3 regions of the Phascolarctobacterium succinatutens genome follow, and region 1 is predicted to be linked to each of the others. Evidence: predicted binding sites of a transcription regulator. Region 1 holds the regulator's gene; each other region holds the start of a gene.
The links. The regulator HrcA, encoded in region 1, represses chaperone genes, less so after heat shock. The targets are predictions, from matches to a motif close to TGTTAGCACTCNNNTNANNNGAGTGCTAACA.
Positions count from the first base shown of each region.

Region 2: M5E81_RS11175 (Hsp20/alpha crystallin family protein) is a predicted target of HrcA. The motif match lies at 2,870-2,900, and genes of this name have one in related genera.
Region 3: groES (co-chaperone GroES) is a predicted target of HrcA. The motif match lies at 1,385-1,415, and genes of this name have one in related genera.

Region 1 covers NZ_CP097284.1:1,609,703-1,614,940, forward strand. Annotated here, with positions in the region: gene dnaK (molecular chaperone DnaK) at 1-901, opposite strand, end outside; gene grpE (nucleotide exchange factor GrpE) at 1,009-1,596, opposite strand; gene hrcA (heat-inducible transcriptional repressor HrcA) at 1,615-2,649, opposite strand; gene hemW (radical SAM family heme chaperone HemW) at 2,756-3,958, opposite strand; gene M5E81_RS07640 (TVP38/TMEM64 family protein) at 4,023-4,721, opposite strand; gene recG (ATP-dependent DNA helicase RecG) at 4,737-5,238, opposite strand, start outside.
Region 2 covers NZ_CP097284.1:2,318,447-2,323,684, reverse strand. Annotated here, with positions in the region: gene M5E81_RS11185 (PHP domain-containing protein) at 1-582, opposite strand, end outside; gene sstT (serine/threonine transporter SstT) at 923-2,179, shown strand; gene M5E81_RS11175 (Hsp20/alpha crystallin family protein) at 2,262-2,711, opposite strand; gene M5E81_RS11170 (S-layer homology domain-containing protein) at 3,813-5,238, shown strand, end outside.
Region 3 covers NZ_CP097284.1:1,716,549-1,721,786, reverse strand. Annotated here, with positions in the region: gene M5E81_RS08130 (sensor histidine kinase) at 1-626, shown strand, start outside; gene M5E81_RS08125 (ANTAR domain-containing response regulator) at 616-1,203, shown strand; gene groES (co-chaperone GroES) at 1,471-1,761, shown strand; gene groL (chaperonin GroEL) at 1,813-3,444, shown strand; gene M5E81_RS08110 (chromate transporter) at 3,653-4,219, shown strand; gene M5E81_RS08105 (chromate transporter) at 4,232-4,801, shown strand; gene bioB (biotin synthase BioB) at 4,983-5,238, shown strand, end outside.

The DNA of each region.
Region 1 (5,238 bases):
GACCTGCATCGCTCATGGCCTGACGAACAGGGCCCATGGTGCGTTCAACCAGATCGGCAGTCATAGCTTCGAATTTAGCACGGGTCAGGTCCATATCCAGATGTTTCGGGCCGTCAGCACCTGCAGTAATGAACGGCAGGTTGATGTTGGTGCTCATAACGCCGGACAATTCGATTTTAGCTTTTTCAGCAGCCTCACGCAGACGTTGCATAGCCATACGGTCGGTAGAAAGGTCAATGCCTTCAGCTTTCTTGAATTCGTCAACCATCCAGTCCATGATTTTCTTATCGAAGTCATCGCCGCCCAGATGAGTATCACCGTTGGTTGCTTTTACTTCGAATACGCCGTCGCCGACATCCAGAATAGATACATCGAAGGTGCCGCCGCCGAGGTCGTATACCATGATGGTATGGTCGTCGGTTTTATCAATGCCGTATGCCAGAGAAGCAGCGGTAGGCTCGTTGACGATACGCAGAACATCGAGGCCTGCAATCTTGCCTGCGTCTTTAGTAGCCTGACGTTGGCTGTCATTGAAGTATGCCGGAACAGTGATAACTGCCTGGGATACGGTTTCGCCCAGATAAGCCTCTGCATCAGCTTTCAGTTTTTGCAGAATCATTGCGGAAATTTCTTCCGGGGAATATTTTTTGTCATCGACAGTTACTCTGTAAGAGCCTTCGCCCATGTGACGTTTGATGGAGCTGATGGTTCTGTCAGGGTTGGAAACTGCCTGACGTTTTGCCAGCTGACCAACAAGACGCTCGCCGTTTTTAGCAAAGCCTACAACAGACGGGGTTAAGCGGCTGCCTTCCTGGTTAGTGATGACGGTAGGTTCGCCGCCTTCCATAACTGCAACAACACTATTAGTAGTACCTAAGTCAATACCAATTACTTTAGCCATGATTTTTATCCTCCTGATTACTATCCTTCGGTGATGCGGCAGCTGCCGCATTTTTACCGAATCGATGTGATATATTTTTTAAATTTATTGTGAAGAGCACGCCAGCTTTATTCGTTGGTGTTTACTCTTACCTTACTGTGACGGATAACCTTGTCACCCAGCTTATAGCCTTTTTCGAAAACCATATCTACGATTTCATCATCCAGCTCCGGATTATGACCGCGCATTACAGCTTCGTGGATATTCGGGTCAAACTTGGCATTTTGAGCTTCAATTTCTTCTACCTTCAGATCCTTGAAGGCATCTTCAAACTGACGGCGGATTTTTTTCATACCGTCGACAACTGCATCCACATTATCGCCCTTTTCGACGCTTGCTTCAGCACGCTCAAAATTATCTAAAACCTTTAAGAACTTGCCAACCACATTTGCTGTTACAAAGTTGGAAAGCTGTTCCTTTTCTATATTGGTGCGACGGCGGAAGTTTTCAAAATCGGCCTGCAATCTCAATAAACGATTTTGCAGCTCTTCGATTTTGGCATCCTTCGGGTCAACCTCAGGCTCAGCGGCTTCCTCCGCATTTTTTGCATCTTCAGCTTTTTCAGCTTCTGCAGCTTCCGCAGTTTCCTGTTCGGCAGCCTTCGCTTCCGCAGCCTCCTGCTCAGCCTGTTTTTCTTTCATTTCATTATCCTGCAAGGCTCTTCCTCCTTAGTTTTATTTATTGTCGGGCTTTTGCTCGAACATCGTTTTCAAATACTTATGCAGGTAATCCATTACGGTAATTACCTTGCCGTATTCCATACGCGTCGGGCCAAGAACTGCCATCGTACCGACTATCTGACCGTTAAGACGGTAGGTTGCCTGTACCATGCTGCAATCCTGAATGCCGGTGAATTTGTTTTCACTGCCAATCGTGATCTTCAGTCCGCTGTCCTCGCCTGCCCTCAGCAAATCGCGTACTACGCGCTCCTCTTCAAGGATACCCAGAAGATTCTTCACACGCTCCACATCGCGGAATTCCGGTTGGTTAAGCAGCTGCTTGGTGCCACCCAGGAAAACCTTTTGCTGCTGGTATTTCTGACGCATCTGGCGGATGGACTGTACCAGCGATGTGAACAGCAGCTTATCATCTGCTATATTGGTATGCACCGCCTGCAGCAGGTCCTCGGTAATGTTCGCCAGCGCTCTGCCCTCCAGCAGTCTGCTGACGCGTCCTGCCATGTAGTCCAGCTCCTCCGGCCGCATTCCCAAAGGAATTTCTACCACGCAATTGGCCACATTGCCGTCATCTGTTACAATGCACAGGATGGCATGGTGCTCATCCAGAGGTAAAAACTTCATATAACGGAAGCACGCACCGGCATCACGGTTAGCCAGCACCATTGAAACATTCTTCGTCATCCGGGAAAGGATTTTAGCCGTTGACTGGAAGATTTCATCAATGCTTCTGCGTCTTTCGCTGAACCAGCCGTTAATCAGTGCTCTGTCATTATCTGTCAGAGTGCCCGGCTCAACAAGCGAGTCAACATAAAGACGATAAGCCTGAGCCGACGGTACACGTCCGGCCGAGGTGTGCGGCTGCTCCAGATAACCCAGGAGCTCCAGGTCACTCATCTCGTTACGGATGGTCGCTGGACTGAGGCCCAAATCATATTTGCGGGCAATCGTCCTTGAACCTACAGGCTCAGCAGTTGAAATATAATCCTCAATTATGAGCTGGAGAATTTTTTTCTTTCTTTCGTTTAACATATTCCCACCTCATTTGATTGTTAGCACTCTTTCATTAGGAGTGCTAACATCTTGATACTAGGATAGCACTAGCCTACTTTATTGTCAACACCTTTTTGATTTATTTTTAAGTTATCACAAAAACTTCAAATATTTGATTGCCGACCTCCATACCACGCTCTGTCAGGCGCAGTCTTTGCGTGCTTGCATCATACGCAATAAGCTTTTGTTCAAACAGCGGCGCCAGCTCGGAGGCAAAGCGCTGCAGCACATCAACGCCAAAGCGCTCGCGTGCCTCCGCCAGGCTCGCACCTTCGCTGCGGCGCAGTCCCATGAACATGAACTCCTCCAACAGCTCTGCGCAAGATAATTCTTCTACATTATATAATGCACTTGCACGTAAATCGTCACCGCCGAAGCTTTGCAGCTGCCCGATATATTCCTTTACCGTAATAAGCCCGGTACGCCGTCTTTGCCCATCAAAGCCGCAGGCAGCAGCGCCGAAGGCCATGTAGGGATGATATTCCCAGTAAACGGTATTATGGCGTGAATACTGTCCGTTTTTCGCGTAGTTGGAAATTTCGTAGCGCTCAAAGCCACGCTCGCGCAAAAAACTCTGCACCAGCTCATACATGTCCGCCGCAGTATCGTCATCAGGCAAAGTTATTCTGCCCTTGTCCACAAGGCTTGCCAACGGCGTGCCATCCTCCACAATCAGGCCGTAAACAGAAATATGCTCTATGCCCGTATCGGCCAAACGCTCCAGCGTATCCTGCAGGCTGGTAAGCGTCTGCGACGGCAGGCCGTAAATCAAATCCGCACTGATGCGTGCGAAGCCTGCTTTGCGTGCCAATGCCAACGCCTCCAGTGCCTGCTGTGCGTTGTGAATGCGTCCTATCGCCCGCAGCTCGTCATCCTGCAGCGACTGTACGCCGAAGCTGATGCGGTCAAAGCCAAGGCTGCGCAATGTCTGCAGCTTGGCTAAATCCGCCGTGCCGGGGTTCACCTCAATCGTTGCCTCGCAGGGCTGCTGCCAAAAGCCGTACTGCTTCAATGCATTCACCAGCTTAGCAATACATTCCGTAGGCAGCACGCTCGGCGTACCGCCGCCAAAGTAAATGCTGGCGTTCGCCGCCATGTTTGCCGCCTCAGCCGCACGCAGGGCGATTTCTTTGCACACAGCATCGGTATAATCACGCTTTGCCTGCTCGCCAAAGCCGGCATAAGAAGCAAAATCGCAGTACAAGCATTTCTGTACGCAAAACGGTATATGCAGATAAAGCGCCTGATATTGCTTCCATGGCCGCACATTTTTATTTTCCATCATCATTTATCCTCTCCGTATCTTGAAAAAACGCCGCCACAGAAATTACTGCAGCGACGCCTAAGCAAATTTATTTTCCCTTTTTATAGAACCATTTTTTATACGCAAAAAAGACAGCGCCCACAACCAAGATCAAAATCGTTAATCTTTGGCTATGCTCCTGGAAATTAACTACATCATGACCGATGACAACCTCCAACGCCGTAGAAGGAAATTTGCCGATAAGGTTAGCAATAATGTAATCACGCGCACTCATGCTGCTCACAGCACCCACCGCCGTCAAAATGCCTGACGGAAAATACGGCAGCGCCCTGGCGAAGGCCATCCACTCCAGGCCGTGCTTGCTGCTTGCCTCATCAATGGATTTCAGCGAGTTGCTTTTTTCAATCAGCTTCTGCGCCGTATCACGGAAGAAGAAGCGCATCAGGTAAAAGCTTATAACCACACCGGTTGTTTCAGCCAGCCAGGAAATTGTGATGCCCAGTGGCAGGCCGAAAATCAGACCGTTGGCTGTAGAAAGAAAAATCGACGGGAAAACGCTGCCGGCATTAATCAGCACATCCAGCACAAAACTGATTAAAATCGCCCACGGTCCAAAGGAGCGCAGATATTCCACCAGGCCGTTGACATTGCCGCTGATTGCCAGCGTAAAGGTTTTGTTAAAGAAATCATCGGCAAAAAAGTGAATACCTAAAAACAAGGCCACCAGCAAAAGTGCCGCCGTCACCTTAGCACAAACATCAGGATTTTTTAACCAGTCTTTTTTCATGTATTTATACCCTCTTTAAGTATTGAAAATCATATTAAAGCGTTCGCCAAACTGCATTTCCACCAGACGACGGATTTCCGCCCAGTCCTCCGGCGTACGCAGCTGCGCCTGCGCCAGTTGGCGAACCTGCGCAATTACGTCAACATCTCGCATTATATCAGCAATTCGCAAATCTGGCAAGCCATGCTGCTTTAAGCCGAAGAGCTGCCCTGCACCGCGCTGCTCCATATCTTTTTCCGCAAGATAAAAGCCGTCCTCGCTCTCATGCAGTACGTTCAAACGCGCCAGTGCCTCCGGCGAATCGGCGGCCGTCAGCAGCACGCAGTAGGACTGCTCGCTGCCGCGACCTACACGTCCGCGCAGCTGGTGCAGCTGTGCCAAGCCGAAGCGCTCCGCATTTTCAATCACCATCAGCGTAGCATTGGGCACGTTCACGCCTACCTCGATAACCGTAGTGCTCACCAGCACCTTAAGTTCGCCTGCCGCAAAGCTGCTCATAATGGCATCCTTCTCCGCA
Region 2 (5,238 bases), 710 kb from region 1:
GCCGCTGGCAGCATGTGCGCACAGTGCTGCTCCGCCGGCAGCGTGAATTGCTGTGATTACCTCGCTGATGGCAGGAAATTCCGGAAAGCCCAGGTCATGCTCCGGCGTAAAGATGCGCTGAAAGAAATCGCTCACGCCTGTGCACAGTCCCTTGTCAATCAAATAGGCGAGGGCACGCCAGCCGCCGCGGTGTCTGTCATAGGTATAACGGGCGAACTCCGCTTCATCGACAGGCCAGCCGTCGCGTGCCAGCAGATGAATGCTGTCCACATCTTTCTGCTCCAGCAGTGCTTCGTTATGCTGTATTAATTCCAGCAGCTGTTTATTATGGATATCAATGCCATAGCCAAGAATATGAAACGACAAATCCTCCTTGGTGGAGCAGATTTCCGCCGCCGGCAGCAGCGTAATGCCTGCTGCCGCTGCCAACGTCATCGCTTCTGCAACGTTGGCTACGCTGTCATGGTCCGTTACGGCAATCAGCCCCAGCTGTTGCTTTTGCGCTTCCGAAATCAGCTCCGCTGGTGTCCAGGTGCCGTCCGAGGCCGTAGTATGTATATGTAAATCAGCTCTTACCGACATGTAAGCAGCTCCTTTCTATTAAATTCTGCTGTCAAAAAGCAGAAACAGAGTAAAATTTTTATATTTATAGCATAGTTTATAATCATATGCATGTCAACTGCCGGTAAAGATATTCTCTCATTACACAATAGTACGCAAAAATTTTTTTCGGCCTGCGTACTTTTGTAACAAGCTTAACACTTACTTATATTTTAAGGGTAATAGTCCCTATTATGAGTACGGATAAATTCGATGTCTACTCTGCAAACACAATACTCATTGTAGACTTGACATTGTTTAACTTATGTTATATACTATGAACATCGTTGTATACGGGAGTATAAATTAGGGGGAATTCATTATGTTTAGAAAATTTGCTGCGATTATCAATGAAGTAGCACTCATCAAGCAAATTGCCGTTGGTCTTGTCATCGGCATTCTGCTGGCACTTTATGTACCGAAAGTGGTACCTGTTGTTACTATCTTCGGTGACCTGTTTGTAAAAGCATTAAAGGGCGTTGCTCCGGTGCTGGTTTTCTTCTTGGTTATGAACGCTATGGCCAAAAAGAAAAGCGGCGGCGAAGCAAATATGAAGCCTATTATCGGCTTATATGTTATCGGCACCTTCTTTGCATCTTTAGTTGGTGTAAGCCTGTCCTTCCTGGCACCTACCACTCTGCACCTGCAGGTTGCGGATGCTAAGCTCAACCCGCCCAGCGGCATTGTTGAGGTTCTGCATAACCTGATTCTGAGTGTTGTAGATAACCCGATTGCTGCTTTGCTGCATGCCAACTACATCGGCATTCTGGCATGGGCTGTAGTATTCGGTATTGCTATGAATATGGCTGCCAACGAAACTACTAAAAATGCTCTGGATGATGTTGCAAAGGCAATCACCCTGGTTGTTAAATGGGTTATCCATTTCGCTCCTCTGGGCATTATGGGCCTGGTGGCAACCTCCATCAGCGACAGCGGTCTGTCCGCAATTTCCAGCTATATACATCTGCTGGCAGTGCTCATCAGCTCCTACTTCCTGGTAGCGCTGGTTATGAACCCGTTGATTGTTTACTTCAACATCCGCCGCAATCCGTATCCGCTGGTTTGGGCAACCATCCGCGAATCCGGCGTGTATGCTTTCTTTACCCGCAGCTCCGCTGCTAACATTCCGGTTAACATGGCTCTGTGCAAACGTTTGGGCCTGAATCCTGATACCTACGCAATTTCCATTCCGTTAGGCGCAACCATCAACATGGCCGGTGCTTCCATCACCATTTCCGTACTGGCACTTGCTGCTGCCAATACTCTGGGTATTCATGTTGATATGCCGACAGCTCTCTTGCTGTGCATCGTTTCTACCGTTGGTGCCTGCGGTGCTTCCGGTGTTGCCGGCGGCTCTCTGCTGCTGATTCCGGTTGCCTGCGCTTCCTTCGGCATCAGCAATGATATCGCTATGCAGGTTGTTGGTGTTGGCTTTATCATCTCCGTACTGGAGGATGCTTGCGAAACTGCGCTCAATAGCTCCAGTGACGTTCTCTTTACCGCAACTGCCGAATTTGCAGAGCGCGCGAAGGAAGGCACTCTGAAGTCCGAAGACCTGGTTCCGAGAAACAACATTTAATTTAACATAACAACAAAACGGCCGCCGAAGCTTGTGCTCCGGCGGCTGTTTCATTTTGAAAGGATGATGTGGTTTTTATGTATTAGCCTTCAATGGCAATATATTTTTTGTCTTCGACTTTTTTAGGCTCAACCTTAGGAATAGTAACCTTCAGGATACCGTCTTCGAATTTAGCCTTGATATCCTCCTGGGTAACTGCTTCACCGACATAGAAGGTTCTTGCACATTGACCGCTGTAACGTTCACGGCGGATATAAACGCCTTTATCGTTCTTTTCGTCCTTGTCGAGGCCTTTAGCGGCGGTAATGGTCAGATAACCGTTTTCCAGTTTGGCGCTGACGTCCTCTTTTTTGAAGCCCGGCAGGTCGATATCCATTTCATAAGCGGTATCCGATTCCTTGATATCGGTTTTCATAACGTTCTGGGCATGTTTGCCGTACAACGGATTGCGATGACCGAAGAACTCTTTCTCAAACGGGAAATCCATTAAATCATCAAATAAGCTTTCACCAAATACACTAGGCATCATCATAAGTCATTCCTCCAATTTTATTGCGCTTGTTGTAGTCATTTTAATGTTGATGCAGCAAGTATTGATTTGATTTGCCAACGCGGGATTTGTGCTTTGCGGGTGCTGCCCTTGCAGCTCCTGTAGCTCATTTCCTTTGTTGATTATGTTATACCACTATTTGTTAGCACTGTCAAGCATTGAGTGCTAATTTCTGACGATTTCACAGAAATTACAAAAAGTGGGGGAGAGAGCCCTTCCGCCTCACTATGTTCGGCACCTTACAGATGGAAAGCAGTACTAAAGAGCCTCTCCTTGGGGAGAGGTGCCGAGCTTGTCGAGGCGGAGAGGGGATATGCTGAAAATAATGCTATTTGTAAGCATAACGGTTGCAAGCAAATAATCTCTGTGTGCGAATTTTCTTCAATCTAAATTCAAACGTAAGCCTACAAACTGCAGTCCCCCTCTCAGTCGCCCTGGCGGGCGCCAGCTCTCCCCAAGGAGAGCCTCATCTTTCTTTATTAAAGTCTCATCTGGTTGCGTCTCCATTCCGCCTCACTACGTTTGGCACCTTACAGATGAAAAGCAGTACTGAAAAGCCTCTCCTTGGGGAGAGGTGCCGAGCTTGTCGAGGCGGAGAGGGGATATGCTGAAAATAATGCTATTCGTAAGCATAACGGTTGCAAGCAAATAATCTCTGTGTGCGAATTTTCTTTAATCTAAATTCAAACGTAAGCCTACAAACTGCAGTCCCCTCTCAGTCGCCCTAGCGGGCGCCAGCTCTCCCCGAGGAGAGCCTCGTTTTTCTTCCCAAAGTTTCATATGCTCACTTAAGTTAAAATAAGCACTAAAACTAAAATTTTTTCTAAGATTCCCCCAAAAAATCCCCAAAATTTCTCCTCATCCTACCCGAATTTGCCATTTCGGGTAGGGACAAGTTACTAAAAATTCGATATACTACAGCCAGAAGCAAAGGAAAAACAACCAATCCTTCTTGCTTTTCCGGCTTTACCGAACGGAGCGAGCAATGCAAAACCCAAAATGAAACAAGGCAAATTTTGGCAACAGGCAGCGCAAGCCTCCGCAAGGTAAAAGAATACTTTACTTAAAGAGGAGGAATTTATCATGAAAAAGTCTTTAGTACTCGCAATGGCAATGGCTCTTGGTGTAACCGCTTCCGCTTACGCTGCTAATCCGTTCAGCGACGTTCCTGCCGGCCACTGGGCATATGACAGCATCAGCAAGCTGGCAGCTGCAGGTGTAATTGATGGCTATGGTGACGGCACCTTCGGCGGTGACAAGCTGATGACTCGCTATGAAATGGCGCAAATCGTTGCTAAAGCAATGGCAAAAGGCGCTAACGTTGACAAGCTGGCAGCAGAATTTGCTAACGAGCTGGACAATTTGGGCGTGCGCGTAGCTAACCTGGAGAAAAAGGCTGACAACGTTAAAGTAACCGGTGAAGTTCGCTTCCGTTATGTTAACCAAGACGGTGCAATGGCAAGATTTAAGGGTGAAAATGATAACTTGGATTCCGTAGTTTTGGGCAATAAATCCAACCATGTAGCAGATATCCGTTCCCGCATCTGGATTAACGGTATGATTAATGATGACTGGACCTACACCGGCATGCTGCAGAATGTTCAGAACCTGAATAATAATGCCGGTGATGAAAATACAAGCTTCCAACGCGCTTATGTAGACGGCAAGCTGGGCGGCATGGCAGTACGTGCAGGCCGTTATAACCTGGTAATTGCTGACGGCAATATCTATGATACCCGTGCTGATGGTCTGGAGCTGTCTTATGGCAATAAGCTTAAATTAAAAGGCTTTGCAGGCAAGGCAACTGATGATATTACTGTAGTTCCTGTTACGATTACTGATTATGGCGGCACCGACAAAGTGTTCACTGGTGATGTTACTAACGGCGGCAAGTATTGGGGCTTAGCTCTTGAAGGCGAGCTGGCTAAGGGCTTGAAGGCTACTGCCGGTTATACTAAATTTAAAGATATGGGCACTGGCTTTGTAGAATCCCTCGGTGCTCCCTCTGGTGAGATCCCTGACTTTTTCTATGGTAAAACTGATATTGACAACGGCATCTGGCATGCAGGCCTGAGCTATGATATTGGTCATTTCAATCTGTCCGCTATGTATCTGAAGGGTGATTTGTCTGCTGACAAACTTAATGATCGTAGTGATGGCAACATTAACAAAGCTATTGATAAATACCTGGATGATGACGGCTTTGTTATCGGCTTGGCTTATAAGGGTGCAAAGGCTGAGGATGCAGGCAGCTGGGGCGCATGGGCTAAATACTATGACCAAGGCGCACAAACCTATGTTGCACACACCACCGATGCTAACACCTTTGGTATGACCGGCTTCAAGGGCTTCGGCGTAGGCGCTAACTACACCATCGCTAAAAACATCGTAGCTAACGTTGCATACTACAACACCGAATCTAAGCTGATGAAAGAGCTTCCTGGTATTGCTGCTGATCTTGATCGTACCAAAGACCATCGCTTCTGGACTGACGTAACCTTCACTTTCT
Region 3 (5,238 bases), 110 kb from region 1:
AATCTGTTGTAATTAAAGAGATTCATCACCGCGTAAAGAACAATCTGCAGACCATCGCCAGTCTGCTGCGCCTGCAGGAGCGTCGCGCGCAGTGTGACGAAACCAAAATAGTTCTACGTGACTGCGTCAACAGAGTCAACAGCATTGCTATTGTGCATGAGTATCTTTCGCAGCAGGATACCGGTCTGATTGATGTCGGTAAGGTGGCCAAGGGAATTTATCAGGCGATTATCAGCAGCATGCTGCATCCGGAATTTATCCTGCATGCCGATTTCAAAGCAGATCCTGTACAGCTGCCGTCAGATAAAGCAACAAGTATCGCTTTGATTCTCAACGAATTATTGCAGAATACTATAGAACATGCTTACGAAGGCCGGATGAGCGGCAGCCTTAAGGTGCGCTTTGCGGAAGAAAGCAAGCGTTATGTTTTGTCAATTGCCGATGACGGTGTAGGCCTTCCGGAAGGCTTTTCATTAAACAGCAACCGTCAAAGCTTAGGACTGAAAATTATCAAGACTATGGCGGAAGCTGACCTGCAGGGAAGCTTTAGCTTGACGAATCGTGAGGATGGCGGTACACTTGCATTAGTAACAATTCCAAAGGGGGGGCTGGAAGATGTTAAATAAACTGAGAATATTATTGGCAGATGATGAAGCTATTTTGCGTCTTGATTTGCGCGAAATGCTGGCGGATGCCGGTCATAAAATAGTAGGCGAGACTGCCAACGGACAGGAAGCAGTAAAGCTGGCTAAAGAGTTAAAGCCTGATTTTATTATCATGGACGTAAAAATGCCGATTATGGACGGTATTACCGCAGCAAAAATTATTGCTGCCGATAATATTGCTCCGGTATTGCTGCTGACAGCTTACAGTCAGCAGGATATTGTCGAGAAAGCATCGGATGCAGGCGTTATCGCTTATCTGGTTAAACCTGTACGCGAGGAACAGCTTTTCCCGGCAATGGAGATTGCGGCCAAACGCTTTCAGGAAATGCATAAGCTTAATCTGGAGCTTGATAAGCTGAAGGAAAGCTTGGAGACACGTAAGCTGCTGGACCGTGCCAAGGGTATCCTGATGGCAGCGCACGGAATGACGGAGCAGGAAGCATACCGTAAGATGCAGCAGTTCAGTATGGCCAAACGTATCAGTCTGAAGGAGCTGGCGGAAAGCATTATTGCAGCTGCGGCCAAAAGACAACAATGAGCTGAAAGGGCAGTGTGAACTGCTCTTTTTTTGTGTTCAAGCAAAAATTTGGGCCTGAGAAGCAAAAAAACAGGACGCTGAAGCCGATTTTTGAGGGCGTGAAGCAGAATTGCGACAATTTTGTAAAAAACAGCGAAAAAGTACTTGCAATTTTTCCTAATATGGATATAATAAGAATTGTGGTTAGCACTCGGAACAAATGAGTGCTAATAACCAAGAAGCAAATTGCTCTCACGTAAGTAAGAATACTCGAAAGGGGTTATAAAAATGTTAAAACCATTAGCTGATCACGTAATTGTAGAGGTTGTAGAAGTAGAAGAAAAAACTGCCAGCGGCATTTTCCTGCCGGATACCGCAGTAAAAGAAAAACCGCAACAGGGCAAGGTTCTGGCTGTAGGCAGAGGCAAATACAGCGACAACGGCACTCTGATTAAACCCGAAGTAAATGTTGGCGACGAAGTTATCTTCGCAAAATACAGCGGAACTCCTGTTAAACATCAAGGTAAGGATTACCTGATTCTTAGCGAACGCGATATCTTAGCAACCATTGAGAAGTAACATAAAAACTGTAATTAATTTTTAATTGAATTTTCAAAGGAGCGATATAAAATGGCTAAACAAATTCTGTTTAATGAAGAAGCTCGTCGTAGCCTGGAGCGTGGCGTAAATGCTCTGGCTGACGCTGTAAAAGTAACCCTCGGTCCTAAAGGCCGTAACGTTGTACTGGAAAAGAAATTCGGCGCACCGACCATCACCAATGACGGTGTAACCATTGCCCGCGACATCGAACTGGAAGATCCGTTTGAAAACATGGGCGCACAGCTGGTTAAAGAAGTATCCATCAAAACCAACGATGTTGCCGGTGACGGCACTACCACTGCTACCGTTCTGGCACAGGCTATGATTAACGAAGGTATGCGCAACGTTGCTGCCGGCGCTAACCCGATGGTTCTGAAAAAAGGTATCAAAAAAGCAGTTGATGTACTGGTTGACGAACTGAAAAATGTTTCCCAAAAGGTTGAAACCAAGGCTGCAAAAGCACAAGTTGCTTCTATTTCCGCAGCTGATGATGAAATCGGTAACCTGATTGCCGATGCTATGGAAAAAGTTGGCGACGACGGTGTTATCACTGTTGAAGAATCCAAGACCATGGAAACTCATCTGGAAACCGTTGAAGGCATGCAGTTTGACCGTGGCTACATTTCCCCGTACATGGCAACCGATGCTGATAAAATGGAAGCTGTACTGAGCAATCCGTACGTATTCATTACCGATAGAAAAATCACCATGATTGCTGACATTATGCCGGTTCTGGAAAAAGTTGTTCAAAACGGCGGCGAACTCTTAATCATCGCTGAAGATGTTGAAGGCGAAGCACTGGCAACCTTGGTTGTCAACAAACTGCGTGGCACCTTCAAAGCTGTTGCTGTTAAAGCTCCTGGCTTCGGTGACCGTCGTAAAGCAATGCTGCAAGATATCGCTACTCTGACCGGTGCAACCGTTATCAGTGAAGAAGTTGGCCGTAAGCTGGACAGCGCAAGCATGGCAGATCTTGGCCGCGCAGGTCAGGTTCGCGTAACCAAAGAATTGACTACTATCGTTGACGGCTTGGGCGATAAAGACGCTATTGCTGCACGTGTTGCTCAAATCCGTGCACAAATTCCGGAAACCACTTCTGATTTCGATAAAGAAAAACTGCAAGAACGTCTGGCTAAACTGGCCGGTGGCGTAGCTGTTATCAAAGTAGGCGCTGCTACCGAAGTTGAGCTGAAAGATAAAAAACTGCGCATTGAAGATGCTCTGAACGCTACACGCGCTGCTGTTGCCGAAGGTATTGTTGCCGGCGGCGGTACTGCTCTGCTGCAAGTACAGCCTGCTCTGGCAAAAATCAAAGCTACCGGCGATGAGAAGACCGGCGTAGAAATCGTTAAACGCGCTATTGAAGAGCCTGTTCGTCAAATCGCTTACAACGCTGGCCTGGAAGGCGCTGTTATCGTTGATACCATTAAACGCAGCCGCAAAGGCTATGGCTTCAACGCTCTGACTGAAGAGTATGTTGACATGATCGAAGCCGGTATCGTTGACCCGACTAAGGTTACCAGAAGCGCACTGCAAAATGCTGCAAGCATCGCTTCTATGGTTCTGACTACCGAATCCATCGTAGCCGACAAACCTGCTAAGGAAGGCGCTGCTATGCCGGCAATGCCTCCGATGGGCGGCGGCATGCCCGGTATGATGTAATCTGCAGGCCGGATGTCAAAACTGTATAATATAGCTTGAGTAGGCTATAGATAGCACACTCTGTTACTGATTTGGTAGCAGGGTGTGCTTTTTTGTTACAAAAAACCGCGGCTGAAAAAATTTTAGCTATTAGTGCAGCCTAATTATGTTTTTTGCTGGCAAATATGCTATAATAATTTCATTCTATGGACAGAAGGAGCTGTTGATAATGGGTGAAGCTGCAGCCGAAAAAGATTTTTACTGGAAGCTGTTCAAATCAACCTTTATAATTAGTGCCTTTACTATCGGCGGTGGTTTTGTAATCATTCCGCTGTTGAAGGCCAAATTTGTTGATGAGTATAAATGGATGGATGATAAGGAAGCGCTGAACCTTGTGGCGATTGCGCAGTCTGCGCCGGGTGTTGTGGCAGCCAATGCGGCAATTAGCATGGGCTACAAGCTTGGCGGTATCCGCGGTACGCTTACTGCTTTGCTGGCAACTATTTTGCCGCCGCTGATTACCTTGAGCATTATTTCCTACGCTTATGATGCCTTTGCACATAACCAGTATATTCAGCTGGTTTTGAAGGGCATGCAGTGCGGCGCGACGGCTATTATTATTAACGTTGCGATTGACCTGCTCAAAAAAGAGCTGAAGAAAAAATTGGCACTGCCGCTTTTGATTATTGTCGGTACCTTTATTGCCAATTATTTCTTTAATGTAAATCTGATGTATGCAGTCGTTGTGGATGCTGTTATCGGCTTCTTCCTGCTGCGTGACAAGAAGTACGCGTAAGGAGGCGGCGAGATGTATATTTATTGGGAGCTTTTCTGGAGCTTTGTCAAGGTTGGTGCCTTTTGCGTCGGCGGTGGTTATGCTTCGATGCCGCTGATTCAGGCGGAGGTTATTGAAAATCATGCATGGATGACTATGCCGCAGTTTATTGATATTTTTACGATTTCGCAGATGACGCCGGGTCCTATTGGTATCAATGCGGCGACGTTCGTCGGTACGAAGGTTGCAGGCTTGCCCGGTGCTGTTGCGGCAACTGTGGGCTTTGTTTTCCCTTCTGTATTTATCGTGCTGGCACTCGCAAAATTATTCTTCAAATATGGTGATATCGGTCCGATTCGCGGTATTCTGAACGGTCTGCGTCCTGCGGTTGTGGCACTCATCTGCTCTGCCGGACTGAGCTTTGTAATGTTGGCGCTGTGGAATACGGAAACCTTGCCGAAGGATTTTACCAAGGTTGATTTGCTTGGCTGCATTGTGCTGCCGATTTCCCTGTGGTGTATCCGTCATAAGATGAGTGTTATCCGTACACTGTGCATGAGCGGTGTTTTGGGCTTGATTTTGGGTATTGCGGGTATTCGCTGATATTTAATGCAATAGCGCGCTGCGTTGTGAGCTTTGGCTTGCGGCATGGCGCGCTTTTTATTATGTTGAAGTTAACTCCTGGAAATTAACGGTTGACGCAAGCGGAATTCTGCTATATAATAGATACAGTTAACCAACGAATAGCGTCGGTTAACTACTAAGGTTAGGGATGTGAATTACAATGCAAAAAATTATTACACTGGCCGAGAAGGTTTTAAACGGTCAGGATATTACTAAAGAAGAAGCTGAATTTTTGATTAACGTGAGCGATGACGACACCATGCTGCTTTTGGCCATGGCTGACAAGATTCGCCAAAAATATGCCGGCGATGCTGTTGACTGCTGTGCAATCATCAACGGCCGCAGCGGTAAATGCAGCGAGAACTGCAAGTTCTGCGCACAATCCGCACATTATCATACCGGTGTTAAGGAATACG